Regions from separate parts of the Amycolatopsis sp. NPDC104863 genome, predicted to be linked through region 2. Evidence: riboswitches for the same ligand, from Rfam matches in the RefSeq annotation. Region 2 holds a riboswitch; the other holds the start of a gene.
What was found. Region 2 has a riboswitch for glycine ahead of gcvP (aminomethyl-transferring glycine dehydrogenase). Riboswitches for the same ligand answer to the same signal wherever they lie in the genome.
Positions count from the first base shown of each region.

Region 1: another riboswitch for glycine. It lies ahead of gcvP (aminomethyl-transferring glycine dehydrogenase); the one in region 2 lies ahead of gcvP (aminomethyl-transferring glycine dehydrogenase).

Region 1 is NZ_JBVJOW010000010.1:317,319-332,428, forward strand. It holds gene gcvT (glycine cleavage system aminomethyltransferase GcvT) at 1-480, opposite strand, end outside; gene gcvP (aminomethyl-transferring glycine dehydrogenase) at 488-3,319, opposite strand; glycine riboswitch at 3,455-3,548, opposite strand; gene ACZ63J_RS42860 (helix-turn-helix domain-containing protein) at 3,859-5,148, opposite strand; gene ACZ63J_RS42865 (hypothetical protein) at 5,221-5,418, shown strand; gene ACZ63J_RS42870 (3-oxoacyl-ACP reductase) at 5,415-6,182, opposite strand; gene ACZ63J_RS42875 (aldehyde dehydrogenase family protein) at 6,182-7,546, opposite strand; gene ACZ63J_RS42880 (gamma-glutamyl-gamma-aminobutyrate hydrolase family protein) at 7,543-8,253, opposite strand; gene ACZ63J_RS42885 (glutamine synthetase family protein) at 8,234-9,598, opposite strand; gene ACZ63J_RS42890 (YflT domain-containing protein) at 9,811-10,332, shown strand; gene ACZ63J_RS42895 (alpha/beta fold hydrolase) at 10,436-11,341, opposite strand; gene ACZ63J_RS42900 (DUF1700 domain-containing protein) at 11,561-12,784, opposite strand; gene ACZ63J_RS42905 (PadR family transcriptional regulator) at 12,781-13,104, opposite strand; gene ACZ63J_RS42910 (SMP-30/gluconolactonase/LRE family protein) at 13,218-14,123, shown strand; gene ACZ63J_RS42915 (MAB_1171c family putative transporter) at 14,564-15,110, opposite strand, start outside.
Region 2 is NZ_JBVJOW010000001.1:1,632,931-1,648,040, reverse strand. It holds gene ACZ63J_RS07355 (AMP-binding protein) at 1-1,109, shown strand, start outside; gene ACZ63J_RS07350 (RidA family protein) at 1,126-1,521, opposite strand; gene ACZ63J_RS07345 (helix-turn-helix transcriptional regulator) at 1,610-2,581, shown strand; gene ACZ63J_RS07340 (hypothetical protein) at 2,685-3,077, opposite strand; gene ACZ63J_RS07335 (hypothetical protein) at 3,109-3,657, opposite strand; gene ACZ63J_RS07330 (hypothetical protein) at 3,939-4,160, shown strand; gene ACZ63J_RS07325 (CDP-alcohol phosphatidyltransferase family protein) at 4,182-4,802, shown strand; gene gcvH (glycine cleavage system protein GcvH) at 4,902-5,288, shown strand; gene garA (glycogen accumulation regulator GarA) at 5,426-5,896, shown strand; gene ftsR (transcriptional regulator FtsR) at 5,893-6,639, shown strand; gene ACZ63J_RS07305 (bifunctional nuclease family protein) at 6,855-7,328, shown strand; gene ACZ63J_RS07300 (MerR family transcriptional regulator) at 7,370-7,765, shown strand; gene trxA (thioredoxin) at 7,777-8,112, shown strand; gene ACZ63J_RS07290 (TetR/AcrR family transcriptional regulator) at 8,093-8,725, opposite strand; gene ACZ63J_RS07285 (MerR family transcriptional regulator) at 9,004-9,582, shown strand; glycine riboswitch at 9,625-9,723, shown strand; gene gcvP (aminomethyl-transferring glycine dehydrogenase) at 10,023-12,902, shown strand; gene ACZ63J_RS07275 (helix-turn-helix transcriptional regulator) at 12,909-13,643, opposite strand; gene ACZ63J_RS07270 (hypothetical protein) at 13,713-14,381, opposite strand; gene ACZ63J_RS07265 (NAD-dependent epimerase/dehydratase family protein) at 14,512-15,110, shown strand, end outside.

The sequences.
Region 1 (15,110 bases), on a different contig from region 2:
GGTCACGGAGCCGAGGATCGCGACGGCGTTCGGACCCTGGACGGCGATCAGCGCGGTCGTCTCGGACCGGTCGTCGACCACCGCGTCGAAGCCCGCGACCCGCTCGGCCAGCGCGTCGGCGACGACCTTCGCGTTGCCCGCGTTCGCGACGACGAGGTAGTGCTCGTCGGCCAGGCGGTAAACGACGAGGTCGTCCAGCACACCGCCGGAGGCGTCGCAGATCATCGTGTACCGCGCCCGGCCCGGCTTGACCCCGGTGAGGTTGCCGACCAGCGCGAAGTCCAGGACGTCGGCCGCCTGCTTGCCGGTGACGTGGATTTCGGCCATGTGCGAGAGGTCGAACAGCCCGGCCGCCTCGCGGACCGCCTTGTGCTCGGCCAGCTCGCTGGCGTAGCGGACCGGCATGGACCAGCCGGCGAAGTCGGTGAACAGCGCACCGAGTCCCTTGTGGACTCCGTGGAGGGAGGTTTCCTTCGACACGTCGGGATCAGCCTTCGTAAGCGTTGAGGGGCGGGCAGGAGCAGACGAGGTTACGGTCCCCGCGGGCGCCGTCGATGCGCCGCACCGGCGGCCAGTACTTGTTCTTGCGCGACACCCCGGCCGGGAACACGGCCAGCTCGCGGCTGTAGGGCTTGTCCCACTCCCCGACCAGCGTCTCCGCGGTGTGCGGGGCGCCCCGCAGCGGCGACTCCTCCGCGCTCCACTTGCCGGATGCGACCTCGTCGATCTCGGCGCGGATGGCGATCATCGCGTCGCAGAACCGGTCGATCTCGCCCAGGTCCTCGGACTCGGTCGGCTCGACCATCAGCGTGCCCGCGACCGGGAACGACATGGTCGGCGCGTGGAAGCCGTAGTCGATGAGCCGCTTCGCGACGTCGTCGACCGTCACGCCGGTCTCCTTGGTGAGCTGGCGCAGGTCGAGGATGCACTCGTGCGCGACCAGGCCGTCCTGGCCCGTGTAGAGCACCGGGTAGTGCGGGGCCAGCCGCGAGGCGACGTAGTTCGCGGCCAGCACGGCGACCTTCGTGGCCGCGGTCAGGCCGGGCGCGCCCATCATGCGGACGTAGGCCCAGGAGATCGGCAGGATCGACGCCGAACCGTACGGCGCGCCGCTGATCGGGCCGACGCCGGTTTCCGGGCCCGCGGCGTCGAGCAGCGGGTGGTTCGGCAGGTACGGCGCGAGGTGCGCGCGCACCGCGACCGGGCCGACACCGGGGCCGCCACCGCCGTGCGGGATGCAGAAGGTCTTGTGCAGGTTCAGGTGCGAGACGTCGCCGCCGAACTCGCCCGGCTTGGCCAGGCCGAGCAGGGCGTTGAGGTTCGCGCCGTCGACGTACACCTGGCCGCCGCCGTCGTGGACGATCTTGGCCAGCTCGTCGATCGAGTGCTCGTACACGCCGTGCGTGGACGGGTAGGTGACCATGATCGCGGCGAGCGTGTCCTTGTGTGCGTCCACTTTGGACCGCAGGTCGGCCAGGTCGACGTTGCCCTCGTCGGTGCACTTGACGACGACCACGCGCATCCCGGCGAGCACCGCGGACGCGGCGTTGGTGCCGTGCGCCGACGACGGGATCAGGCAGACGTCGCGGGCCTCGTCACCGTTCGAACGGTGGTACGCGCGGATGGCCAGCAGCCCGGCCAGCTCGCCCTGGCTGCCCGCGTTGGGCTGCAGCGACACCTTGTCGTAGCCGGTGACCTCGGCCAGCCAGTCCGCGAGCTGCCCGACGAGCGTGTGGTACCCCTCGGCGTCCTCGGCCGGGGCGAACGGGTGGATGCCGGCGAACTCGCGCCAGCTGATCGGCTCCATCTCGGTGGTGGCGTTGAGCTTCATCGTGCAGGAGCCGAGCGGGATCATGCCGCGGTCGAGCGCGTAGTCCTGGTCGGACAGGCGACGCAGGTACCGCAGCATCGCCGTCTCGGAGCGGTGGCTGCCGAAGACCTCGTGGCCCATGAAGCCGCTTTCGCGGGCGAGGCCGTTGGGGAGCGCGACGCCGTCCTGGACGTCTTCCTCGACCCCGAACGCCTTCAGGACGTTCGCGGCGATCGCGGGGGTGCTGACCTCGTCGAAGGCGACCCGCACGTGGTCGGCGTCGACGTGGCCGAGGTTGATCCCGGCCTCGCGGGCGGCCGCGTGGACCTCGGCGGCCTGGCCGGGGACACGCGCGATGACCGTGTCGAAGAAGGACTCGTGCACGACCTCGACGCCGGTCTTGCGCAGCGCGTCGGCGAAGCCCGCGGCCAGGCCGTGGACGCGCTGCGCGATCCGCTTGAGGCCGTCCGGGCCGTGGTAGACCGCGTACATCGCGGCCAGCACAGCCGGGAGGACCTGCGCGGTGCAGATGTTGGACGTCGCCTTCTCGCGGCGGATGTGCTGCTCACGCGTCTGCAGCGCGAGGCGGTAGGCGGAGTTGCCGTCGGCGTCGACCGAGACGCCGACCAGGCGCCCGGGCAGCGAGCGCTCGAGGCCGGAGCGGACGGACATGTACCCGGCGTGCGGGCCGCCGTAGCCGAGCGGGACGCCGAAGCGCTGCGTCGACCCGGCGGCGACGTCGGCGCCGAACTCGCCGGGGGCGGTGATCAGGGTGAGGGCGAGCAGGTCGGCGGCGACGGTGAACAGCGCGCCCGCGGCCTTCGCCGACTCGGAAATCGCGTGGTAGAAGCCGCGGCCGCGCAGCACGCCGGACGCGCCGGGGTACTGGGCGACGACGCCGAAGAACTCGTCCGGCAGGCCGGTGAGCAGGTCGCGGACCTCGACCTCGATGCCCAGCGCCTCGACGCGGGTCCGCACGACGGCGATGGTCTGCGGCAGGCACTCGGCGTCCAGCACGACCTTGTTCGACTTCGACTTGGACGCGCGCCGCATCAGCGTGACGGCCTCGGCGACGGCGGTCGACTCGTCCAGCAGGGACGCGTTCGCGGTGGCCAGGCCGGTCAGGTCGGCGACCATCGTCTGGAAGTTGAGGAGCGCTTCGAGCCGGCCCTGCGAGATTTCCGGCTGGTAGGGCGTGTACGCCGTGTACCAGGCCGGGTTCTCGAGGACGTTGCGGCGGATCACGCCGGGGGTGACGGTGTCGGAGTAGCCGAGGCCGATCATCTGCGTCATCGGCCGGTTGCGCGCGGCGAGGGCGCGCAGCTCCGCGGTGGCGTCCTCTTCGGACGCGGCCGGCGGGAGGGTGAGCTCACGGGTCGCGCGGATGGCGCTCGGGACGGCGGCGCCGACGAGGGCGTCCAGGCTGCCGTAACCGCACTCGGCCAGCATCTTCGCGCGCTCGGCCTCGGACGGGCCGATGTGGCGGGCGTCGAACTGCGTAGAAGTGATCGGGAGCTCCTCAGGCCGGGCGCACACGGGTGCGCTGGGAACTCCCCCTCTGTCATGGCACCTGAGAGTTTCACCGCGTGTGAAGCGGCTTTCACCTTGGGTGAGGCGCGGGTGCGCCTGCTTTCCAGAGTGGCCTCGCGCGAAGCGGTAGCGGTTACCTGAGAGATTCCGGGGAGTTTGCTCCTTCGGTGCCCCACCACGTTCGTGAGGGCTCTCCCGCCTCGGCTCGACGGCCCGATCTGCAGTTGTGGCGGTTACCGTACCTGCCGCCTGCGAGATCAGTCTACTTCACACGGGCAACGCCACATCAGTCTTCGAGCGCGACTCGACGGGTGGCTCCCGCCTGCTGGCGGGTCGCAGCCGCCGGCCCACCCGGGGTGCTCGTCGCCGATCCGCTCCTGCGGGAGACCGCAGACTGCACGAGCGTGCCCACCGGCAGTCCGGAGGTCACAGCGCGTCTGCCGGTCGAAGCACCTGAGCCGACCTGAAACTGGTTCTCCCCGGCTGTGTTCGCGAGCCGGAACACCTCGCGCTGTGTGCTAGCCGTGAGCGACCCGACGCACGGCGCTCCCCGCCAGCACAGGCGGCCGGCGCACCCGGCCCGAAGGCAGCACCAGCCGCTTCAACGGGCCGCCGAGCGGCACCGGCGGGTGCCCGGCGCCGAGGAGCACCTGCTCCACGATCTGCTCCGCGAGCCAAGCCACCGTGTCGTTGAGCCGGTCGAGGCTCGGGCGGTCGCCGTCGAAGACGTCCTCGTCGGCCAGCGTCACCTCGAAGTAAGCGTGCCCCGGGGGCACCGACACTGCCTCCTCGATCGCCCGCGCGCCCGCCAACGGGTCGGCGAACCCGGCGTCGAGCAGCGGCTCGCGGTAGATCCGGGCGGCCCGCGCCCGCATCCGGGGGCCGTAGCGGACGACGACCGGGAGCCGTCCGGTCAGGTCGGGGACGGCCAGGCCGTGCAGCAGCATGATCGGCGGCACCGAGTGCACCAGCCGCGGCGCGGGTTCGGCCAGCTCACGGGCGGTGATCCGGACGCGGTCGGCCATCGTGTCGGGCAGGCCGAAGTAGCGGAAGTCGACGTTGCCGAACCCGAGCCCGTCGGCGACCAGCGACGCCAGCAGCTCGCCGTACCCCCAGATCGGCGACAGCACGACAACCGGCGGCGCGGCGACGACCGGCGACGGCGCGGGCGGGCGCGTCGCCTCCTGCTCGGGCACCTGGATGACCAGCCGCGGCGGCTCGTGCCAGTCGTGCACCTCGGCGACCCGCCAGTACAGCCCGAGCGGCCGCCACAGCTCGCCGAGGACGTCGTGTTCGAGGATCCGCCGCGCCTCTTCCTCGGAAAACGGGAAGTCCCGCGGCGGCACGATCCCGACGTAGTGGTGGTAGGTGACGCGGACCTCGTCCCCGCGGGTGGCGGACCGGATCCGCATCTCCCAGTCGACCGGCGACGCGGCGATGAGGTTGGCGACCTGGGTGCCGGGCGAGGAGTAGACGAGCGCGGTGGCCTGCCGGAGGAACTGCCCGGCCCGGTCGATGCCTTCCCGCAGCGCCTTCGCGGCGTGAGCGACGTGCACCGGGCTGGCCAGGGAGTCGGGCAGCACACCGGCGACGCGCAGGAGGTCTGCCTCGCTGAGCCCGGTGACCTCGGCGAGCTGGGCCCAGTGGTCGAAGACGGTCACCTTCGGCGCGTGCCGGTGCTCGACCCAGCTGCGCAGGGTCGACGTGGGGACGCCGATGCGTCGCGCGGCCTCGTCGAAGGAAAGCCCCCTCGCGCGGATGCCGGCCCGGACCGCTTCCGCCCACTCGTCGGCGCGCCAGTGCGTCACCTCACAAAGCTAACGAAACCCGCTAGTTTTGCGCAGGGACAAATCGCCCACGCCGGCTCGACGCTGGTGACCATGACCACCACCGTCATCGCCCTGACCCTGATCGTCGGCGTCCTGACCTTCGCCGCCGGCGCGTTCCTCGCCTCGGAGATCGCCGTTCGCGTGCTGCGGCGCCGCGAACGGCTCGTCTCCGAGGAGCGCAAGAAGCTCAACGCCGCCTGGAGCTACCTGCGGGAGGTCTACGGCGTCAAGAAACCGACCAAGCGTTAGAGCGGGGTGACGTACGCGCCGGAGATGCCGCCGTCGACCAGGAACTGGGACGCCGTGATGAAGCTGGCGTCGTCGCTGGCCAGGAAGGCCACCGCCGCCGCGATCTCCTCGGGCTCGGCGAACCGGCCGACCGGGACGTGCACCAGCCGCCGCGCCGCGCGTTCCGGGTCCTTCGCGAACAGCTCCTTGAGCAGCGGCGTGTTGACCGGACCCGGGCAGAGCGCGTTGACGCGAATGTTCTCGCGCGCGAACTGGATGCCGAGCTCACGGCTCATGGCGAGCACGCCGCCCTTGGACGCGGTGTAGGAGATCTGCGACGTCGCCGCGCCCATCACCGCGACGAACGATGCCGTGTTGATGATCGAACCGCGACCCTGGCGCTGCATGTGCGGCAGGACGGCCTTGCAGCAGTGGTACACCGACGTCAGGTTGACCCGCTGGACCCGCTCCCACGCGTCGATGCCGGTGGTCAGGATCGAGTCGTCCTCGGGCGGGGAGATGCCGGCGTTGTTGAACGCGACGTCGACCGAGCCGAACTGCTCGACCGTGGTGTGGAAGAGGCTCTCCACCTGCTCTGCGTCGGTGACGTCGGTCTGGACGAACGCGCCGCCGATCTCGTCGGCGGCCGCCTTGCCCTCGACCGGCGTCAGGTCCGCGATGACGACCTTCGCGCCTTCGCTCGCCAGACGGCGCGCTGAGGCGAGCCCGATGCCGCTCGCGCCGCCGGTGATGACCGCGACGCGGCCTTCGAAACGCTGGACCATTACTCCTCCGTGCTCAGAAAGACGTTCTTGGTTTCGGTGAACGCCGCCGCGGCGTCGGGGCCCAGCTCGCGGCCGAGGCCGGACTGCTTGAACCCGCCGAACGGCGTCCAGTAGCGCACCGAAGAGTGCGAGTTGACCGACAGGTTGCCGGCTTCCACCCCGCGCGCCACCCGGAACGCGCGGCCGGCGTCGCGGGTCCAGATCGACCCGGACAGACCGTACTCGGTCGCATTGGCCATCCGCAGCGCGTCGGCTTCTTCGGCGAACGGCACGACGGCGACGACCGGGCCGAAGACCTCGTCCGCCGCGGCCGGGTGCCGCAGGTCGGGCGGGGTGAGGACGGTCGGCGGGAACCAGAAGCCACGGCCTTCCGGCGCGGTGCCGCGGAACGCGACCGGCGCGTCGTCCGGCACGTAGGAGGCGACCTTCTCCCGGTGCGCGGCCGAGATCAGCGGGCCCATTTCGGTCTTTTCATCGCCCGGGTCGCCGACGACGACGCCGTGCACCGCGGGCTCCAGCAGCTCCATGAAGCGGTCGTACGCGCTGGCCTGCACCAGGATCAGCGACCGCGCGCAGCAGTCCTGGCCCGCGTTGTCGAAGACGCCGTAGGGCGCGGTGGCCGCGGCCTTCTCGAGGTCGGCGTCGGCGAAGACGATGTTCGCGTTCTTGCCGCCCAGCTCCAGCGTCACGCGCTTCACCTGCGCCGCGCAGCCGGCCATGATCTGCTTGCCGACCTCGGTGGAGCCGGTGAAGACGACCTTGCGGACACCCGGATGGTCCACGAACCGTTGTCCCACCACGGATCCCTTGCCGGGCAGCACCTGGAAGACGTCTTCGGGGATGCCCGCCTCGCGCGCCAGCTCACCGAGCCGGATGGCGGTCAGCGGCGTCAGCTCGGCGGGCTTGAGGACCACGGTGTTGCCGGCGGCGAGCGCGGGCGCGAAGCCCCAGCCGGCGATCGGCATCGGGAAGTTCCACGGCACGATCACGCCGACGACGCCGAGCGGCTCGTGGAAGGTGACGTTGACCCCGCCCGGCACCGGGATCTGCTGCCCGAGCAGGCGTTCCGGCGCGGCGGAGTAGTAGTTGAGGACGTCGCGGACGTTGCCCGCCTCCCAGCGGGCGTTGCCGATGGTGTGCCCGGAGTTCTCGACCTCGAGCCGCGCGAGGTTCTCGATGTCGGCCTCGACGGCGTCGGCGAAGCGGCGCAGCAGCCGCGCGCGGTCGCCGGGGGTGACGTCGCGCCACGCCGGGAACGCCGCCCGGGCGCGGGCGATCGCCGCGTCGGTCTCCTCGGCGCTGGTCAGCGGGACGGTCCGCACCACCTCCTCGGTGGCGGGGTTCAGGACGTCGAACGTCGTCATTTCCTCTCCTTGCTCGCTTCGACGAGGGCCTGGAACAGCCGGACGTCGTCGGTGTCCTGCTCGGGGTGCCACTGGACGCCCAGGGTGAACTCACCCGGGACTTCGGCGGCTTCGACCGTGCCGTCGGCGGCCCAGCCGACGGGTTCCAGGCCGGCGCCGAGGCGGTCGACGGCCTGGTGGTGGTAACACAGCGTCTTCGTCTCGGACCCGAGGATCGCGGCGGCCCGGCTGCCCTCGGCCAGCGTGACGGTGCCCCGGCCGAACGTCGCCGGCGCGGGCTGGTGCTCGGTGGTGTCCCGGGCTTCCGGCAGGTGCTGGACCAGGGTGCCGCCGAGGGCGACGCTCATCACCTGCAGGCCGCGGCAGACGCCGAGCACCGGTTTGCCCTGGCGCCGGGCCGCTTCGAACAGGCCGAACTCGAAGGCGTCCCGGTTCGGCCGGATGTAGGTGGTGGGGTGCTGCTCCTGGCCGTAGCGCTCCGGTTCGACGTCCGCGCCGCCGGTGAGCACCAGGCCGTCCACAGTGGACACGAGTTCGTCGTACGCGTCGGACACCGGGGGCAGTACCACCGGGACACCGCCGGCCGCGACGACGCAGTCGACGTAGACCCGGTGCAGCAGCACGGCTTCGGTCTCCCAGACCAGGAACTTCGCGGGTTCGAGGTAGCTGGTGAGCCCGATGACGGGCTTAGAGGCGCTCGAAACCACGGATGAGCTCCCAGTCGGTGACGGCGGCGTTGTAGGCGTCCACCTCGATCTTCGCCGCGTTCAGGTAGTGCTCGACGACGTCTTCGCCGAACGCGCTCCGGGCGATTTCGCTGCCCGCGAGCGCCGCGGCGGCCGCGGGCAGCGTGGTCGGCACCGTGCCGCGGTCGGAGTGGTAGGCGTTGCCGGTGAAGGGCTCTTCCAGCTCCAGCTCGTTCTCGATGCCGTGGAGACCGGCGGCGATCAGCGCGGCGACGGCGAGGTACGGGTTGACGTCCCCGCCCGGCACGCGGTTCTCGACGCGCAGCGACTCGCCGTGGCCCACGACCCGCAGCGCGCAGGTGCGGTTGTCGGTGCCCCAGGCGATCGCGGTCGGCGCGAAGCTGCCGGGCACGAACCGCTTGTAGGAGTTGATGTTCGGCGCGAGGAAGTAGGTCAGCTCGTGCAGCGCGGCGAGCTGGCCGGCGAGGAAGTGCTCCATCAGCTTCGAGAAGCCGTGTTCGTTGTCGCCGGCGAGGACCGCGCGGCCTTCGGTCGAGCGCAGGCTGATGTGGATGTGGCAGGAGTTGCCCTCGCGCTCGTTGTACTTCGCCATGAACGTGAGGCTCTTGCCCTCCTGCGCGGCGATCTCCTTGGCGCCGTTCTTGTAGACGCTGTGGTTGTCGCAGGTGGTGAGCGCGTCGGTGTAGCGGAAGGCGATCTCCTGCTGGCCGGGGTTGCACTCGCCCTTGGCGGACTCGGGGTAGAGGCCGGCGCCGGCCATCTCGTTGCGGATGCGGCGCAGCAGCGGCTCGAGGCGCGCGGTGCCGAGCATCGAGTAGTCGACGTTGTACTGGTTGGCGGGCTTGAGACCGGCGTAGCGCTTGTCCCAGGCGGCTTCGTAGGTGTCTTCGAAGACGATGAACTCGAGCTCGGTCCCGACGTAGGCGCCGAGCCCGCGCTCGGCGAGGCGGTCGAGCTGCCGGCGCAGGATCTGCCGCGGCGAGACGTCGACGGAGCCGCCCTGCACCCGCTCGACGTCGGCCAGCACCAGCGCGGTGCCCTCCTGCCAGGGGATCTCCCGCAGCGTCTCGAAGTCGGGACGCAGCACGAAGTCGCCGTAGCCGCTCTCCCAGGAGGACAGCGCGTAGCCGTCGACGGTGTTCATGTCGACGTCGACGGCCAGGAGGTAGTTGCAGGCCTCGGTCGCGTGGCCGACGACCTCGTCCAGGAAGTATTCGGCCGAGCAGCGCTTGCCCTGGAGCCTGCCCTGCATGTCCGTGAGCGCGACGAGCACGGTGTCGATCGTGCCCGCGTCCACGCGCGCCCGGAGCTCGTCCAGCGTGAGCATGCCTCGCCTGCGTGCCATCAGCCGCCCCAAAGGTTTGATGCGAATCCTTTGCGGCTTCTTCCTACCCGGTGACGCCGCGACGGTCAACCGGAACAAAGGTATTTTCTTGAGCCATTGACTCGGGAGCCGGTATGCGCGGTTTGCCCGGCTGAGAAGAGTCTGTGAATTCCCGCTCGACGGGAGGAATCCGGGGTACTCCCACGTTGAACGGGGCAGGAGAGGTGAGATCGATGACCACAGCATTCACGCAGACCACGATCGGACAGCAGCAGGCCCGGCCCCAGCTGCCGACCCTGCCCACCGGCTGGCCGATCGGTTCGTACGAGTCCTACGAGCAGGCACAGCGCGCGGTCGACCACCTCGCGGGCACGGACTTCCCGGTCACGGACGTCACGATCGTGGGCGTCGAGCCGATGCTCGTGGAGCGGATCGCGGGCAAGATGTCCTGGGGCAAGGTGCTGGGCAGCGCGGCAACATCCGGCGCGATGTTCGGTGTGTTCCTCGGCCTGGTGCTCAGCCTGCTGAACCCCGGCGCGGGGCTGGTGCCGATCGCGATCGGCCTGGTCGCCGGCCTCGGGTTCAACCTGCTGTTCGGGGCCCTGGGTTACGCGGCGAACCGCAACAAGCGCGGGTTCATCTCGCAGAGCCAGCTGGTGGCCCGGCGGTACGACGTGCTGTCGCAGCCACGCAACGCCGAGAAGGGTCGTGAGCTGCTCGCGGACCTCGCGGCGCGGAGCGCCTTCGGCCACTGACGCACTGAGGCCAGTTCGAAGGCCGCCCCCGGTTTTCCGGAGGCGGCCTTCGTCGTGTCAGGAGTGGCCAACTGGGGCGTTGGTTGTGTCCGGCAGGCGCGACTCAAGTCCCCGACGACACCGTCGGCGCGTCCGGAATCTCCGCCGGGTCCGGCGAACCCGCCCGACGGCCCGCACGCAACAGCTCACCCCACCGCCCGCGGTCGTACTCAGCCGGGGGTGCCTCCGCCAGGAACTCGCGCAGGATCTCCAGGAACCGCCGCGGGTCGGACCGGTGCGGGAAGTGGCCCGCGCCCTCGAACAGCACCAGCCTGCTGCCCGGCATCGCCCCGTGCGCGCGCCGCGCGTGGCCGCTCGGCACCACCCGGTCGTCGGTCCCCCACACGAGCAGCGTCGGGATTCCCTCGGTCAGGTAACAACGGTCCAGCATGTTGACCACCTGCCCGCGCCAGTCGACGACCGACCGCAGCGTCCGCAGGAACGCCGAGCGCGTGCCCGGCTCGAGCAGCCGGACGTAGCGCGTCACCACGTAGTCGAGGTCCGGCCCCAGCCCCAGCCCCTCGGACACCCGCAGCAGCTCGGCGAGCCCGCGCAGCGCCGTCAGCGCCGGGCGCGTGCCCAGTAGCGGCAGCACCAGCCCCGCGCCCGGCGCGGCGGCCAGCCGCAACAGCGGGTGCACGCTCGCGCCGACGCCGCCCGAGCCGACCAGCACCAGCCGTTCGCAGCGTTCCGGGAACTGGTACGCGAACTGCATCGCGACACCACCACCCAGCGAATGCCCGATCACCGTCACCCGGTCGACGTCGAGCGTGGTCAGCAGGTCGCGCATCCCACACGCGTAGGCCGCGACGGAGTAGTCCGCGCGCGGCTTGGCCGAAGCGCCGTGGCCGAGCAGGTCGGGCGCGATCACCGTGTGGTCGGCCGAGAGCGAGGCCAGCAGCTCCAGCCACGTCGCCGAGTCGTCGCCGATGCCGTGTAGGAACAGCAGGGCCGGCCCGCGCCCGGCCATCCGGTAGGCGCGCTCGTACCCGTGGACGACGCGGGTGCGCGGGGCGAAGCTGTCCGCCCCGACCTCGGTGAGTGGCACGCGTCCAGCTCAGCACGCCCGCGTTTCGCCCACGTTCGGATCGGGTGAACACGGCGAAAGGCCGAAGACCGCCCCCGGATCGGGTCCGGAGGCGGCCTTCGTCGCGTCAGGAGCGGCCCCGACCTCCGCTCCTGAAGGCTTTCATCGCGTCGGCGTCGTCGACGGCGTGGTCGTCGAAGTCGGCGGGGTGGTCGTGGGCGTCGGCGCCGTCACCTTCGGGATCGCGGCGCTGAACGGCACGTTCGGATCTTCGCGGCAGGCCGAGCGATACCCGTTGTAACCGTTGTAGTTGCCCTGGTTGTCGGTGACCCCCTGCTCGACCCGCGGCCGCGGGAACCGGTTGTCCTCGCCGATCTTCTCCTTGGTGCCGCTCGACCGTTCGCAGCCGTAGCGGGTCAGCGTGATCGGCCGGCCCTGCTCGTCGTAGAGGTAGACCTCCGTCAGCGGCTTGCCCTCGGCGTCGAACGCGTAGACGTTCTCGATTTCGTGGCTGCCGTAGCTCAGCTGGTCGTTCCCGTACTGGTCGGACGTCTGGTAGTACGACGACGGCGAGCTCTGGTAGGCGTTCCGGTTCGAGATGAGGTCGACCGCGGCGCCGAACCCGCCCAGCGCGCCGCCGACGACGAAAGCCGAGATCGGCACGGCGAGCCACAGCAGCCGCCGGTCGCCGCGCACCCGCGGGCCGGCCCACACGATCCCCGCCCCCGCGACGAGCAGGAACGGCAGCATCAGCACCGCGCTCCGCTGCCGGAGCATGAGCAGCACCCCGAACGCGATCAGCGTGACGGCGCACAGGATCCACCATGCCGGCTTGAGCGAGCTCAGGTACCGCAGCACCTTCCCGGTGTCTTCCTGTTCGCGGCCCCTGGCGAGCGCGCCGCGCAGCCACACCATCTCCGGCAGCGCCAGCACCGGCTCGATCCCGCCGCGCAGCAGCAGGAACAGGCTGACCAGGAACACCGGGAGGAACAGCAGCAGGCCCAGGAGCACGTCCGGGTCGATGGAAACAGCGGCGCCGAACGACAGCATCGCCAGCCCGAGCGCGCAGATCACCAGGCCCCACAACGCGATCCGCGGTTTCGCCAGGCTCGGGCTCTTGGTGGTGGTGAGCACCTGCGTCGCCGCGCCCTCGGCCGGCGCCGGGTAACCCCCGGAGGCGCGCAGCTCGGCGGCGTAGCTCTCCGGCGAGCCGAGCCGTTCGATCAGCGCCTCGACGCGGGCGCCCTCCCCCAGCTCGGCCTCCAGCTCCGCCAGGTGCGGGCGGACGTCTTCGAGGATCTCTTCGATTTCGCTCGCGGGCAGGTCGGCGAGCGCGGTGCGGACCCGCGCCAGATACACCCGCACGGCGGTCGGCTTCTCGCTCATGCTGCCTCTCCCAAAAGCACGTTCATCGTCGATGCGAAGCTCTGCCAGGTCTTCCCCGACTCCGCGAGGCGGAGCCGGCCCGGCTCGTTCAGGCTGTAGTACTTGCGGTGGGGCCCTTCTTCGCTGGGCACCACGTACGAGGTGAGCAGGCCGGCCTTGTAGAGCCTGCGCAGCGTCCCGTACACCGACGCGTCCCCGACCTCGTCCAGGCCGGCGGCCCGGAGTCTTCGCAGGACGTCGTACCCGTAGCCGTCGTCCTCGCGGAGCACCGCCAGCACGGCCAGATCGAGCACCCCTTTGAGCAGCTGACTGATCTCCACTGCACCCTCCAGTCTTACGCTTGGAAAGGTACCACGCATTGCACAGTAGTGTGCACGGCGAGGGCCCGAACGGGTCGTCCCTGCTGATCACGGAACCTCGTTAGGGTTGACCGATGGATCTGGTGAAGACGGACTTCCAGGTGCTCGACGACCGCTTCGCGCGGGTCAACGGCGACGAGTGGATGCAGCGCCTGCACACCGGCTGCCGCTGGGCGGAAGGGCCGGCGTACTTCCCGGCCGGGCGGTATCTGGTGTTCAGCGACATCCCGAACAACCGCACGCTGCGCTGGGACGAGACAACCGGGCGGGTCGGGGTCTTCCGTCAGCCGTCCGAGTACGCGAACGGGCACACTGTCGACCGCGCCGGACGGCTGATCAGCTGCGAGCAGGGCCCGCGCCGGGTGACCCGCACCGAGCACGACGGCTCGATCACGGTGCTGGCGTCGCACTTCGAGGGGAAGCGGCTGAACAGCCCGAACGACGTGGTCGAGCACTCGGACGGGTCAATCTGGTTCACCGACCCGAGTTACGGCATCGACAGCGACTACGAGGGGTACCGAGCCGAGAGCGAGATCGGCGGCTGCCACGTGTACCGGGTGTCCCCTTCCGACGGCGAGGTCCGCATCGTCGCGGACGACTTCTCCCGCCCGAACGGCCTCGCCTTCTCGGCCGACGAATCGTTGCTGTACATCGCCGACACGCGCCAGGACCCGAGTCACATCAGGGTGTTCGAGGTGCGGGACAACGGAAAGCTGACGGGCGGCGAGGTGTTCGCAACGTCCGACAGCGGCGGTTTCGACGGCCTCCGGGTCGACACCGAGGGCCAGGTGTGGGCGGCCGCGCACGACGGGCTGCATTGCTTCGCCCCGGACGGAACCCGGATCGGCAAGCTGAAGGTGCCGGAGATCTGCTCGAACCTCACCTTCGGCGGGGCGCGCGGGAACGAACTGTTCATCACGGCTTCGAGCTCGGTGTACACGCTGAGGGTGACGGTGAACGGGGCGCGCTACCCGCGGTGAGGGCTGGCGGGCGGGCTGGCGGGCGGCGGGCGGACTGACGGCTGGCGACTGGTGGGCTGACGACTGGCGGGCTGGCGGGGCTGGCCGGACTGGCGGGGCTGGCTGGCGGGCTGGCGGGCTGGCGGGCTGGCGGGCTGGCGGGCTGGCGGGCTGGCGGGCTGGCGGGCTGGCGGGCTGGCGGCGCAGAGTGACCGGCTCCGCCCGATCGGCAATTGCGGCACCCGCCAGGCGGCCGAGCTGTCCCGCGAGCGGTGTGCAACCCCGCGGCCGGCCAACCTAGCGCGGCCCCAACTGGACCACGATCGGACGCCGCCCGCCCCGCTTCCGGTCGGCCCCAGTGATCCGACTCGGCGCAGCGCGCGGCAGTGTCGGGCCGGCACTGCGCCGGCCCACCCGGCCAGCCATGCCGCCTCGGCCTCCAGCGATCGACCCAGCCACTCTCAGCGCAGCGCGCCCTGCCGGACCCGGCTCAACACAGCATCTCTCTGCCACGCCCGGCTCACCCTCACCAACCAAGCCGCTTCCGCGGCGACGTCCGCGTCCGCCTCGGCCTCCAGCGGTGCCGACGGCGCTCCCTCCGCCTGCTCGAAACGGCGGCCCTCCCTACCAGCCTCGATCGCCGCCGCCAAGGTCACCGCCTCCACCGTCGGAGCCAAGTCCGGCTCGCGGACTCCCGCTCGGCGGGCCTCCGCCTCCACCCGCGCCGGGAGGGCCGGGTCGAAGTGGGCTCGCAGCGCCAAATGGCCGTCGCGGATTTCGATCACCCTGCGGTACAGCGCGAACTCCGCACCCGCCGTCAGCTCGCGGCCCGGGTCCAGTGCGATGCCCGGGACCGCCGTGCGCAGCGCCTTCCACAGCGGCTCGATGCGCCGGTACGCGCGGTACGCGCGGACCCGCCCGACCACCGACGTCACCGCCGGTGACCACGCGCTGAGTGTCGCGCCGGCCGTGACGAAACAGATCGTCGTCGCCGCCAGGACTGACGAT
Region 2 (15,110 bases):
CCGACCCGATGCTGCTGTACTTCACCTCGGGCACGACGGCGAAGCCGAAACTGGTGCAGCACACGCAGGTCTCCTACCCGGTGGGCCATCTGTCCACGATGTACTGGATCGGGCTGGAACCGGGCGACGTCCACCTGAACATCTCCTCGCCCGGCTGGGCGAAACACGCGTGGAGCAACGTCTTCGCGCCGTGGAACGCCGAAGCGACGGTGTTCCTCTTCAACTACAACCGCTTCGACGCGAACGCGCTGATGGCCCAGATGGACCGGTGTGGGATCACCAGCTTCTGCGCGCCGCCGACGGTGTGGCGGATGCTGATCCAGGCCGACCTGACGGCGTTGAAGACCCCGCCGAAGAAGGTCGTCGGCGCGGGGGAGCCGCTCAACCCCGAGGTGATCGAGCAGGTCCGGCAGTCGTGGGGCGTCACCATCCGCGACGGCTTCGGCCAGACCGAAAGCAGCGTCCAGATCGCCAACACACCCGGCCAGGACGTCGTGCCCGGCTCGATGGGCCGGCCGCTGCCCGGGTTCGTGGTGGCGCTGGTCGACCCGGTCAGCGGCGAGCGGGCGGCGGAGGGCGAGATCTGCCTCGACCTCGACCACCGCCCGGTCGGCCTGATGACCGGCTACGCGGACGACGACGAGCGCACGTCCGCGGCGTTCGCCAACGGCTTCTACCACACCGGGGACGTCGGTTCGATCGACGAACGCGGCTACATCACCTACGTCGGGCGCACGGACGACGTTTTCAAGGCGTCGGACTACCGGATCTCGCCGTTCGAGCTGGAGAGCGTGCTGATCGAGCACGAGGCGGTCGCGGAGGCGGCGGTCGTCCCGGCGCCGGACCCGATCCGGCTCGCGGTGCCCAAGGCGTACGTCGTGCTGGCGGCCGGCCACGAGCCGACACCCGAGACGGCGAAGGCGATCCTCGCGTACTGCCGCGAGCACTTGGCGCCGTACAAGCGGATCCGGCGGCTGGAGTTCGCGGAGCTGCCGAAGACGATCTCGGGCAAGATTCGCCGCGTCGAGCTGCGCGGCCGTGAGAACGACCCGGCACGCGGGGAGGGCACGGAGTTCCGCGAGGAGGACTTCCCGGACCTGAAGTCCTGACCTCGCGGCGCTCCGCTCAGGCGACGGCGGTCCCCTCCAGCTCGACGAGCTGGCCGGGGATCGCCAGCCGCGTCACGCCGAGCATGGTGGTCGGCGGGGCGACCCCGGCGGCGCCCAGCCGCGCTGCCAGCACGCCGTAGTGCGGGAACAGCAGGTCGACGTCGGTGGTGTAGACGGTCAGCCGCACGAGGTTCGCCAGCGCCATGCCCGCCTCGGCGAGGACGGCCTCCAGGTTGTCCAGGCTCAGCGCCAGCTGCGCGGCGATGTCACCTTCGTGCTCCGGTTTCCCGTCGGCGTTCATCGCCGTCTGCCCGGAGCAGTAGAGGGTCCGGGTGTGCCCGGAGACGACCTCGCCCTGGTCGAACCCCAGCTCCACCGACCACGGCCACGGGTTGACCGCCGTTCGTTCCACTGCCACTTCGGCTCCTTCTTGTTGTCGAGAGCTCGAGCTTGGCGGTGAATCACGACATCCTCTGTCGTGTATTCGCTAAGGTTCCGGCATGCGCGCCGACCGGCTGGTCTCGCTGGTGCTGCTGCTGCGGCAGCGCGGCCGGCTGAGCGCGGAGACGCTCGCCCGCGAGCTGGAGGTGTCCACCCGGACCGTGCTCCGCGACATCGAAGCGCTGTCCGCGGCGGGCGTCCCGGTCTACGCCGAGCGCGGGCGGCACGGCGGGTTCGCGCTGCTGCCCGGGTTCCGGACCGAGCTCACCGGGCTCAACCACGAGGAGGCCCTGGCGCTGCTGACGGCCGGATCGGGGCGCGGCGAGCAGGCGTTCGGCCTCGGCTCGGCGCTCGCGTCGGCGATGCGCAAGGTGGTCGACGCGCTCCCGGACGGCCACCGCGCGACGGCGAGCGACGCGGCCCGGCGCATCCTCGTCGAGCCGGAGACCGACCTGCTTTCCCGCCGCCCGGCCGCCGAGGAACTGCCCGGCGGGGTGGTCACCGAGATCCGGCGCGCGGTGTTCGCCGGGCACAAGCTGCGCATCCGGTACGCGGCGGCGAACCAGGAGCCGCAGTGGCGCACGGTGGACCCGATCGGCCTGGTCACGGTCCGCGACCGCGGGTACCTGCTCGCCACGAGATCGGGTGCCGACCGGACCTACCGGCTCTCCCGCGTGTCGGCGGCGTCGGAGCTGTCGGAACCCGCCGAGCGCGCGGACCGGGTCGATCTGGACCGGATTTGGCGCGATCGGTGCGCGCGGTTCCTGTCCACCGACCATCTCCCGGTGCTCGTGCGGGTGCGGCCGGTGCGGCGGGAGGAGCTGCTGGGTATGGCGGTGGCTGTGCGCGCGGCGGAACCGGACGCGGAGGGGTGGGTGCGGCTGGAGGCGACGTTTCAGGATCTGCGGCACGCCGAGTGGGCGCTGTGGCAGCTCGGCGCGGACGCGGAAGCTCTGACTCCGGCCTCGCTACGCGCCGCTCTGCGCGACCGCGCCGCCGCGATCGCGGCGCGCTACGAAGACTCGCGGTGAGTGCCCCGAGACGGCCTTGGTCGAGTTGAGCGCACCGAGGGCCGCACTGGGCGGGAAGACTCGCGCTGAGCGCCCCGAGGCGGCCTTGGCCGAGCGGCGCTCGTCAGGCGCGAGTTCCCTCGACCTGACGGCCGTCCTCAGTCGAGCACGCCGTCACCGGGTCGTTCGCGCCACTCCCACACGTCCACTCGTCCAGGACCACCGGCCCCGGCCCGTCCGGTGAGCTCGCCTCCGCCGGGGTCAACTTCGCGAAGTAGTCCTTCAGCAGCTTCGTCGCCGCGGCGCAGTCGACCTGGCCGTGGGCGGTCACCGTCGTCTTCGCGCCGCCCGCGCCCGGGACGTCGCCGCACGGGACGCCCGGGGCCGTGGACCCCGCCGCCGCGGCTGCGGCGGGTACGGCGGACTGGGGCGCCGTGGGCGCCGGGTCCGCGCCGCCGCAGGCGGCCAGTGCGGCGGACGCGGCGACGAGCAGCAAGGGGTACGCGAGAGTCTTCATGGGCCCTTCAGGAACTAAAACGGGACAGGGTTCACTCGGACGGCACGACGGCGGCGAACACCGTCTGCTCGCCCTTGGTGCAGGTGGTGCCGCCCTGTGCGGCGGGCGGCCCGGAGGTGCACAGCCAGCCGTCGACGGTCTCGTTCACCGCGTCGTTCGAACCGGCGCCCTGGCGCCCGGCGATCTTGCGGTGGAAGTCGCCGACCAGCTTCGTCGCCGCGACGCAGCTGACACCGGCGGAGCCGCTGTCGAACACGTAGAGCGTCAACCCGCTGGCCGCGGTCACGGTGCCGCACGACCCGGGCACCGACGGCGGCGCGCCGGACGGCTTCGTCACCGGCGCGGGCGCGGACGAGCTGCCCTCGGCGGGCGGCGGGGGAGGCGTGCCGGTGGACGTCGGCGCGGAAGCCGAGGTCACCGGAGGCGTGGACGACGCCGGCGCCTGGGCGGCCTGCTCGGCCGAACACGCCGCGAGGGCCGGGACGGCGAGGCACGCCGCGAGCAACGGCCGCCACGTCCTCGTGGTGGTCGGGTGGGGCACCGCGATCGTTCCTCCCCGCGCCTGTGCTGGTCCGGACATTCTGGCCCCTCCGGGTTCCAGCGCCGTGGACCGACTCGCCCACGGGTGTGCCGGAGATTACTCCAGCCGGGTGGCGGCCCGGTCCGGTGGCCGCCGAACCGGTGTCCACAATGGACAGTTAACATTCCGTTCACGCTCCGAAACCTCACACTGCCATCCGGAATCGATCGGTGTAATTCCGGCCGTTCCCGTTAACGATCCGGCCTCGCGTGCCGAAGGTCTTGGTGGAGGCCGAAGAGCTTCCCCGTCCCCGCCCCCCCCGTCCCGAGCCCGTGAGAGCGATGAACGCCGACGCTGTGACCAGCCCCGAAACCAGCACCGACGACCCCGCCAACCCGCCGACCGTCCCCAGCACCGTCGTCTGGTGCTGCGGCCGCCCGTATGTCCTCGAGGCGCGCCCCGGCCGCGCCCGCTGGATGGGCACCGACTACCGCGGCCGCCCCGAGGCGCTGAGCAGCGCCGAACTGCGCCGGCGCGGCTGGAGCCACCGCCGCGCGTGCTGAAGCAAGCTCTAGGCTGACCAGGTGAGCACAGCCGCCCCCGAACCAGCCGCTCCGGCGGACGTCACCGAGCCGTCCCTGCTGAAGCAGGCGTTCAACGTCCCCAACATGCTGTCGCTCCTGCGGCTGGCCGGCGTGCCGGTGTTCCTCTGGCTGCTGCTCGGCCCGGAGGAGGACGGCTGGGCGCTGGCGCTGCTGGTGTTCAGTGCCCTCACCGACTGGCTCGACGGCAAGCTGGCCCGCTGGCTCAACCAGATGTCGCGGCTGGGCCAGCTGCTCGACCCGGCGGCCGACCGGCTCTACATCCTCGCCACGCTCATCGCGTTCCTGGTCCGCGACATCATCCCCTGGTGGGTCGTGGTCCCGCTGGTGGTCCGCGAAGCCGTGCTCGGCCTCTGCGTCCTGACGCTGCGCCGCCGCGGCTTCGCCCCGCCGGAGGTCACCTACATCGGCAAGGGCGCGACCTTCGTGCTGATGTACGCCTTCCCGTTCCTGCTGCTCGCGCAGGGTGGCTCGGACGTCGCCGCGGTCGCCCGGCCGATCGGCTACGCCTTCACCATCTGGGGCGGCGTCCTCTACGTCTGGTCCGGCGTGCTCTACGTCGTGCAGGCGCGCAACGCGCTGCGCGGCGCGGGCGAGGACTGAGCGCGCCGCTTTCCCGGGTCGTGCCCGGCGGCTGGGCCGTGTGGGTGTAAGACTTCGCCCAGCACGTTTCGCCAGTGAGGGCATGAAAGGGGACCGGCGGTGTCCGCTCCTGAAGAGCTTCGTTACACCGAGGAACACGAGTGGGTCGCCACCCGCGGCGAGGACACCCTCGTCCGGATCGGCATCACCGAGTACGCGCAGGACCAGCTCGGCGACGTCGTCTTCGTCGACCTGCCCGAGGTCGGGCGTCAGGTGAGCGCCGGGGACGTCTTCGGCGAGGTCGAGTCGACCAAGAGCGTTTCCGAGCTGTTCGCGCCGGTCGACGGCGAGGTCGTCGCGGTCAACGACGGTGTCGCCGACTCGCCAGAGCTGATCAACAGCGACCCCTACGGCGAGGGCTGGCTGATCGAGATCCGGCTCGACGACCCGGCGGGGCTCGAAGCCCTGCTCGAAGCCGAAGCGTACGACGCCCTGACCAAGGGCTGAACCCCGTCGACGAGCCGCCGGACCGGCACTGCGCCGGTTCGGGGAGCCGGGGCTCGGAGAATCGATCAGGCACGGTACGTTGGCAGCTACACGTTCTTGAGTACTAGGCAACACAGCATGTGTGGAGGAGAGCTCAGGTGAGCACGAACGACGGGCCCGGCGGCGTTCCCCCGGAGCAGTCTCCGGAGCGGACCTCTGTCTTCCGGGCCGACTTCCTGGCCGAAGCCGAAGGCCACGAGTCCGCCCCCGCCGCGGAGGCGCCGGTCCAGGGTGTCGACGCCCTGCCGGCGGGTTCGGCGCTGCTGGTCGTGAAGCGCGGGCCCAACGCGGGTTCGCGGTTCCTGCTCGACCGCGACACCACCAGCGCCGGACGGCACCCGGACAGCGACATCTTCCTGGACGACGTCACGGTCTCCCGCCGGCACGCCGAGTTCCGGCGTGAGGGCGGCGAGTTCGTCGTCATCGACGTCGGCAGCCTCAACGGCACCTACGTCAACCGGGAGCCGGTCGACCAGGCCGTCCTCGCGGGCGGCGACGAGGTCCAGATCGGGAAGTTCCGCCTGGTCTTCCTGACCGGCCCGGGGCACGGGGGCCAGGGGGCGCAGTGACGGCGGCCGGGCGGCCACAGAGCTCCGGGCTGAGCATCGGGGCCGTACTGGCGCAGCTGCGCGGTGACTTCCCCGATGTCACCATCTCCAAGATCCGGTTCCTCGAAGCGGAAGGCCTGGTCCAGCCGGGCCGGACGCCTTCGGGGTACCGGCAGTTCGCCGCGGCGGACGTGGAGCGCCTCCGGTTCGTCCTGGCCGCCCAGCGGGACCACTACCTCCCGTTGAAGGTCATCAAGGAGCAGCTGGACGCGGCGGACTCGGGAGCCGGGCCCGTCGCGGCCCTGCCCCGCCCGCCGCGCCGGCTGGTCCCGATCGACGCGCCGGCGGAGAACGTCGGCCTGCCCGAGGCGGCCGACTTCGCCGCGGGCCGGGAGCTCCGCCTCACCGAGGAGGACCTCCTGGAGCAGGCCGGCATCGACGCGGCCGCGCTGGCGGAGCTGCGGCAGTACGGCCTGGTCCGGCCCGGTCCCGCGGGGTTCTTCGACCCCGACGCGGTCCTGGTCGCGCGGACGGTGAAGGCGATGACCGAATTCGGTATCGAGCCGAGACACCTGCGTGCCTTCCGCGCCGCGGCCGACCGTGAGGTCGGGTTGTTGGAGCAGATCGTGACACCGGTGTATCGGCACCGTGACCCGGAGGCCAAACAACGGGCCGACGAAGTCGTCCGGGAGCTCGCGGCACTGTCCGTGACCCTGCACACGCTCCTCGTCAAGGCCGGAATCCGTGGCGTCTCCGGGTGTTGATCCGTAACGGGGCGGTGAGATCCTCTTTGCGGTCCCATGTCAATGACTGAATGTTCGGACCTTCATGCCGTACCGTGAGACCCAGGGTTTGCGGCAGGCGAACCGAGAGAGTCCGGACAGCGAGCACAGCGCACGGATGACGGGTAGCGTCGGCAGTGGCGGCGCAAGCCGTTCCCACGCTGAAGCCCGTGTGCACGAGAGGGAGGCGAAGCCCGATGAGCGAAATGCGCGTCGTCGGTGTGCGGGTCGAGCTGCCCGCGAATCAGCCGATCTTGTTGCTGCGGGAGACCGAGGGTGAACGGTACCTGCCGATCTGGATCGGCTCGGTCGAAGCCACCGCCATCGCCTTGGAGCAGCAGGGCGTCCGCCCCGCCCGCCCGCTCACGCATGACCTGTTGAAAGAGGTCATCGGAGCGCTCGGCCGGGAGCTGGAGCAGGTCGTCATCACCGACCTCAAGGAAGGCACGTTCTTCGCCGAGCTCGTCTTCGACGGTGACATCCGCGTGTCGGCCCGGCCGAGCGACTCGGTCGCGCTGGCCCTGCGGATCGGCGTCCCCATCCACGCCGTGGACGCGGTGCTGGAAGAGGCCGGCCTGATCATCCCGGACGAGCAGGAGGACGAGGTCGAGAAGTTCCGCGAGTTCCTCGACTCCGTGTCCCCTGAGGACTTCCGGGGAGCCGATACCTGAACCTTGCCTTGACGCGGACGTCAACGTTTAGCGTCTAGGGCATGCGGATCGGAGAGCTTGCGCAGCGCACGGGTGTCACCACCCGTGCGCTGCGCTTTTACGAGGACCAGGGCCTCATCGCGGCCCGGCGCTCGGCGAACGGCTATCGCGAGTACACCGAGGACGACCTGCAGCTGGTCCGGGAGATCCAGACCCTGCAGACGGTCGGCCTGACCCTCGACGAGACCCGTCCGTTCGTCGACTGCCTGCGCAGCGGCCACGAGACCGGCGACGCCTGCGCGAGCTCGATCGAGGTCTACCGCCGCAAGCTCGAAGAAGCCGACGCCCTGTTGGCCCGGCTCGGCGGGATCCGCGCCGAACTGGCCACGAAGCTCGCCGGCGCCTTGGCCCGCCAGGCGCCCGATCCGTGCGTCGTGCCCGAATCCCCGCGCCCGTGAAGGAGCCCGTCATGCCCGAAGTCGCCGAAGTCACCGACACCACGTTCCCCGAGGTCCTCGGCAGCGATGTCCCCGTGCTCGTCGAGTTCTGGGCCACCTGGTGCGGCCCGTGCCGGATGGTCGGCCCGGTGCTGGCGCAGCTGGCCGCCGAACGGGCCGGGGAGCTGGCCGTCCGCAAGATCAACGCCGACGAGAACCCGGAAACGACCCGGTCCTACCAGGTCATGTCGCTGCCGACGATGATCCTGTTCTCGGGCGGCGAGCCGGTCGAGACGATCGTCGGCGCGTTCCCGAAGGCCCGCATCGAAGAGCGGCTCGACCGGGCGCTCAAGGCGCCGTCGCTTTGACGAAGGTGTCCGCCACCTCGCGCCCGTACTGCTCCAGGTCCAGCGACGGGTCCGCCGCGTAGGCCGCGGCGACCCCGTCGACGGCCTGCGCGACCGACATTGCCATCACCTCGGGCGTGAAGCCGCCGAAAGCGCCTTCCGCCTGGCCCTGCTTGAGCTGACGGGCCAGGCCGTGCACCCGCATGTCGTCGACCAGGACCTTCGTCATCACCCAGCCTTCGGCGTCGTCGGCGTTGGCGGACATCTCCGCCAGCACCCGGACGCACTCCGGGTACGCGCGCAGGAACGCGATCGACGTCTCGATGTGCGCCCGCAGGTAGCCGGGCCGGTCGGCCGGGTCGACTCCGCCGCCGGTGCGCTCCTTGAGGAACTCGTTCTTCGTCTCGACGACCGTGCTCAGCACGGCCTGCATCAGGCCGGCCTTGTTCGTGAAGTGGTAGGAGATCATCCGGGTGCTGCTGAGCCCGGCGCGCTCCTTGATCTTGGCGAACGTCGCCTTCCGGTACCCGAGGTCGGCGATGACGCCGATGGTCGCGCCGATGATCTGCGCGCGGCGCGCCGCCTCCGTGACGCTGAGGCCCATTTCGGCCATGAGGTCGGTGTTTACTTGCATGAGTAAAAATGTACTCGGCTGAGTAAATCGACGCAAGAGGTTTGAACCACCGCGCCGGGGGTGCGGCGAACGGCTCAAAGGCTCATCCGGTCGTTGAGGCTTGCCGCGCGTCGCGTTGACCGGTGTTCTCCTGGCGCTTACCGTCGGAGGAGGTAAATCGCCACGGTGTGATTCACGGTCTGGGGCCGGACCGTGGCGGTTGATCTCCGGTGGGTCCCGCTCCTGGGACTCCCCGGCTGTCATTCGCCGGCCGTCCGGTCGGGCGAGGGGAGGCTTGCGTGGTCGAGGCTGGTTCCGAGAAGCAGCCTGTCGAGGTCGCGACTGGTGAGCAGGGTGAGCTGTTCCCCGACGACTCGCTGCCCGACGAGCTGGTGGGCTACCGGGGTCCGGCGGCGTGCCAGATCGCCGGCATCACCTACCGCCAGCTGGACTACTGGGCGCGCACGAAGCTGGTGGCGCCGAGCATCCGCACGGCGCACGGCTCCGGCTCGCAGCGGCTGTACTCGTTCAAGGACATCCTGGTCCTCAAGGTCGTCAAGCGGCTGCTGGACACCGGGGTCTCCCTGCAGAACATCCGGGTGGCGGTCGACCACCTGCGGGTCCGCGGGGTCCGCGACCTCGCCAAGGTGACGCTGTTCTCCGACGGCACCACGGTCTACGAGTGCACCTCGCCGGAGGAGATCGTCGATCTGCTCCAGGGCGGCCAGGGTGTGTTCGGCATCGCGGTCAGCGGGGCGATGCAGGAGATCAGCGGCACGATCCACGAGTTCCCGGCCGAGCGCGCCGACGGCGGCGTGGTCGAGACGCACGAACCGGACGAGCTCACCCAGCGCCGCAACGCACGCAAGACCGGGTGATCATCGCCGCGGGGAGGCGAGTAAGGTTCTGCCTGCGGTCGACGAATCCGCGCGGGAGAGTCCGAGCCACACCTTGAGCTCGGCGCCGAAGGAGCAAGTCCTCCCCGGAACCTCTCAGGCACCCTGGACCGCGCGGACGAGACGCCTCTGGAAAGCGGGTCGTCAGGACACAGCCTGATGGCCCCGCCGACGGTGCAAGCCCGGCTCAACCTGCGGGCGAAACTCTCAGGCGCCCGACACGGGTACGGACAGAGTGGGGAGGGTTTCCTCCGGGTTCGGATGAGCCGTGCTCGCGGAGGGCGCTCGCTTGAACCCTCCGCGGTGACTTGTGGGGGTGCAACCCCCACACCCCGCCCGGCGGGCTCCGCGCCCGGACCCCCGCCGTGGTCACCTTCGCGTTTACAGTCGGGTTGGGTGGACGCTGCCGTTCGGAGGAGGCCATCGTGGACTTGTCGCTCGCCTCCCTCGAACAAGGGGTTCCCTTCGCCGACCGGCACATCGGGCCCGGTCCGGACGAGCTGCGCCACATCCTCGACGTCATCGGCGTCGCCTCGCTGGACGAGCTCGCCGAGTGGGCCGTGCCGTCGTCGCTGCGGGAGTCCGCCGAGCCGCTCGTTCTTCCGCCGGCGGCCACCGAAGCCCAGGCGCTCGCCGAGCTCCGGGAGCTGGCCTCGCGGAACCGGCCGATGGCCCAGATGATCGGCCTCGGCTACCACGACACCGTCACCCCGCCCGTCATCCGGCGCAACGTGCTCGAGAACCCCGCCTGGTACACCGCCTACACGCCCTACCAGCCGGAAATTTCGCAGGGACGGCTCGAAGCACTGCTCAACTTCCAGACCATGGTCGCCGATCTGACCGGGCTGCCGGTCGCGAACGCGTCCCTGCTCGACGAAGCCACCGCGGCCGCCGAAGCGATGACGCTCGTGCGCCGGGCGGGCAAGTCCGCGTCGAACCGCTTCGTCGTCGACGAGGACACCCTGCCGCAGACACTCGCCGTGCTCCGGACCCGCGCGGAGCCGCTGGGCATCGAGCTGGTCGTCGAAGACCTCTCGCAGGGGCTCACCGGCCTGGGGCTCGGCGGCGACTTCTTCGGGGTGCTGCTGTCCTACCCCGGGGCGTCCGGCGCGGTGCGCGAGCTCGACCTGACGATCGCCGACGCGAAGAAGCACGGCGCCGCGGTGGTCGTCGCCGCGGATCCGCTCGCGCTGACCCTGCTGCGCCCGCCGGGTGAGCTCGGCGCCGACGTCGCGGTCGGCTCGACGCAACGCTTCGGCGTCCCGATGGGCTTCGGCGGCCCGCACGCCGCCTACCTGGCGGTGCGCCAGGGCCTCGAGCGGCAGCTGCCCGGCCGGCTCGTCGGCGTCTCGAAGGACGCGGACGGCGCACCCGCGTACCGGCTCGCCCTCCAGACGCGCGAGCAGCACATCCGCCGGGAGAAGGCGACGTCGAACATCTGCACCGCGCAGGTCCTGCTCGCGGTCATGGCGTCGATGTACGCGGTGCACCACGGACCCGACGGGCTGCGCGGGATCGCGCTGCGGGCGCACCGGATGGCCACCGTGCTCGCGGCCGGGCTGTGTGAGGGCGGCGTCGAGGTGGTGCACGGCGAGTTCTTCGACACGGTCCTCGCGGCGGTGCCCGGCCGGGCGGACGCGGTGGTCGCGGCGGCCCGCGACCTCGGGGTGAACCTGCGGCGGGCCGACGACGACCACGTCGGCGTCGCCTGCGACGAGACCACGACACGTGAGCGGCTTTCCTGCGTGTGGAAGGCGTTCGGCGTCTCGGTGTCCGATGTGGACGGCCTCGACGCGGACACCGCGGACGCGCTCCCGGCGCCGCTGCGGCGCACCAGCGCGTTCCTGACCCACCCGGTGTTCCACGCGCACCGCTCGGAAACCGCGCTGCTGCGCTACCTGCGGGAGCTGTCCGACAAGGACGTCGCGCTCGACCGGAGCATGATCCCGCTCGGCTCGTGCACGATGAAGCTCAACGCCACCGCGGAGATGGAGCCGGTCACCTGGCCCGAGTTCGCCGGGCTGCACCCGTTCGCGCCGGCCGAGGACGCGGCCGGGCTGCTGACCGTCGTCGCCGACCTCGGCGCCTGGCTCGCGCGGATCACCGGCTACGACACGGTTTCCCTGCAGCCCAACGCCGGCAGCCAGGGCGAGTTCGCGGGCCTGCTGGCGATCCGGGCGTACCACCGCTCCCGCGGCGAGCACACCCGCGACGTCTGCCTGATCCCGGCCAGCGCGCACGGCACGAACGCGGCGAGCGCCGTGATGGCGGGCATGCGAGTGGTCGTCGTCCGCTGCGACGACGAGGGCAACATCGACCTCGCGCACCTGAAGTCCACTGTGGACGCCCACCGCGGCGACCTGGCCGCGATCATGCTCACCTACCCGTCGACGCACGGGGTCTACGAGGACACCGTCGGCGAGGTCTGCGCGGCGGTGCGCGACGCGGGCGGGCAGGTCTACGTCGACGGCGCCAACCTCAACGCCCTGATCGGCGTCGCCCAGTACGGCCGGTTCGGCGCCGACGTCTCGCACCTCAACCTGCACAAGACTTTCTGCGTTCCGCACGGCGGTGGCGGCCCCGGGGTCGGCCCGATCGGGGTCCGCGCGCACCTGGCGCCGTTCCTGCCGAACCACCCGCTGCAGCCGGCCGCCGGCCCGGTGACCGGGGTCGGCCCGGTCAGCGCGGCGCCCTGGGGCAGCGCGTCGATCCTGCCGATCTCGTGGGCCTACGTCCGGATGATGGGCGCGGAAGGCCTGCGCCGGGCGACGCTGGTCGCGGTGGCGAACGCCAACTACGTCGCGAAGCGCCTCGGCGAGCACTACCCGGTCCTGTACGCGGGCCGCTCGGGCCTGGTCGCGCACGAATGCATCCTCGACCTGCGGCCGCTGACGAAGGCCACCGGCGTGACGGTGGACGACGTCGCGAAGCGCCTGGCGGACTACGGGCTGCACGCGCCGACGATGTCGTTCCCGGTCGCCGGCACGCTGATGGTGGAGCCGACGGAGAGCGAGGACCTCGCCGAGCTGGACCGGTTCTGCGCGGCGATGATCGCCATCCGCGGCGAGATCGACCGCGTCGCCTCGGGGGAGTGGCCGCTGGCCGGCTCGCCGCTGCGGCACGCGCCGCACACCGCGCGCTGCGTGGCGGGCGAGTGGGAACGGCCGTACAGCCGGGAGACGGCGGTGTTCCCGGCAGGCCCCGCGGCGACCAAGATCTGGCCGCCGGTCCGCCGCATCGACGGCGCGGCGGGGGACCGGAACCTGGTCTGCTCCTGCCCGCCCCCGGAAGCCTTCGCCTGAGCGCGGTCACGCCGAAGCTGCCAGGCGCACCAGCAGCTCCGTCCGGCTGGTCAACCCCAGCTTGCGGTAGATCTGCTGGAGGTGCTTCTGCGCCGTCCGCGGGCTGATGCCGAGGTGGCGTGCGATGTCCCGGTCACCCGCGGCGTCCGCGACGAGCCTTGCCACCTGCCGTTCGCGGGTGGTCAGCAGCGTGAGCTCCGGACCGGCGAGGGGCCGGACCGGCGGCCGCTCCTCGCGGGCCAGCGCCTGGCCGAGGTGCGGCGCCAGGAGGTCGACCCAGGCCCGGTCCCGCGCCGAGAACCCCGGCCGGGAACGGCTCAAGGTCAGGATGCGGCCGTGCCGGTCGTCGACCTGGACGATGCACAGCAGCTGGTCGACCGTGCCCCGCGGGCGGTAGTAGTCGGTGTACAGCGGCAACGCGCGCAGCGTCCGCAGGTCCGCCAGGTCGCTCAACGCCGCCGACGTCCCCAGCGGCAGCCGCCCGTCGCGGTGGGCCGCGAACGCCGGGTGCTGGTACACCTGGGCCCGGAACCCGGCGTGGCGCAGCAGGTTGTGCTCCGGCCGGTCGGTCACGGCGCCGGTCAGCCGCCGGGTCGTGTGCTCCGCGCTGGTGCACGACGCGAAGTCGCAGCCGACGAGCCGGGCGAGCCCGGCCAGCCCGGCCGCCGGCCCCTCGGCCCGGAACTCCCGTGCCACTTCGAGGGCGCGGTGCAGGTGCCGCGCCGTCAGTTCACTGCTCACTCCCGATCCCCCTCGGCTCGCCCGGTGAAGAAAGACCCGGGCGGGCCGAGGGAGATACGAACTCCGACGTTACGGGGCGATCCGGACGTTCAGCGTGGTGTTCGCGCCGGCGCTCACCATCGACTGCGCGATGCTGCTGATCCCGGCCGGTGCGCTGTAGGAGTTGTTGTTGCTGTCGTCCTCGTCATCGGTGTGGAAGAAGCCCGACGAGTCCACCCCGGAGAACACGAGGTAGCCGAAGCCGACGTTCGGGAACGCCGTCGTCGTGGCCACCCCGGGCGCGAAGAGGCAGAACCGCAGCAGCGTGTTGCTGTCGCTCACGTTCGGGAAGATGTTGCCGGAGGAGAAGTTGGTGTTGCCGTCGTCTTCGTTGTCGAACCGGCGCGAGAACTCCTGGGAGCCGTTCGGGCAGTTCGCGCCCAGCTTCAGCACCGCGTAGGGCCGGAACGAGCCGGACTGCGTGACCCCGCGGAACGCGGTGCCGTTGACCCGGCAGAAGAACATCTCCGTGTTGCTGGTGCTGCTGACGGCCCCGATGAACCCACCGCGCGAGTTGGCGTTGCCCGAGTCCTCGTCGTCCATCCGGATGACGATCGCCTCGGTCCCGACCGGGCAGGACCGGCCCGCCGGGATGACCCCGACGTCGGTGGTGGCCGCCTGGGCGGGCGCGGCGGCCAGCGTGAGCGCGCCGGCGAGTGATGCGAGCAGCAGCGCCGGAACGGTGAAGAGTCGTTTCATGGTGTGGTTTCCTCCCCTGGGACGGTCTGACCGCTCAAGGACACCAACCCGGCGGGGCCGCCGGCCATACGCACTTCTGCGTACGCGGGCCCACGGCGTCCGCACAGGGACGGCGGGTAGGTTGACGCCCATGGCGAGTGCGCACGGTCCTGATCGGACGTCCGTGGTCGTGACCGGCGGCAGCGGCTTCATCGGCCGGGCCGTCGTGCGCGCCCTTCGCGACCGGAGCGTCCCGGTCACCGTCGTCGACCGGGTCCCGTTCCCCGAGGACCTCGACGGCGTCCGCGTCGTGACCGGCGACCTGCGCGACGCGGCCGTCCGCGAGGAAGCCGTGACGCGGGAGACCGCCGGCATCGTGCACCTCGCGGCGCTGACGTCGGTGCTGAAGTCGGTCGAGCTGCCCGAAGACACCTTCGCCGACAACGTCCTGGTCACCCAGGAGCTGCTGGAGCTCGCCCGGCGCCGGGAGGTGCCGAAGTTCCTGCTCGCCTCGACCAACGCCGTGATCGGGAACGTCGGCACCGCGACCATCACGCCGGACCTGCCGCTGCGGCCGCTGACGCCCTACGGCGCGACCAAGGCGGCGTGCGAAATGCTGCTCTCGGGCTACGCCGGCGCGTACGGGATGACCACGTGTGCGTTGCGGTTCACCAACGTCTACGGCCCGGGAATGTCCCACAAGGACAGTTTTGTGCCGCGGATGATGCGGGCCGCGCTGACCGGCGCCGG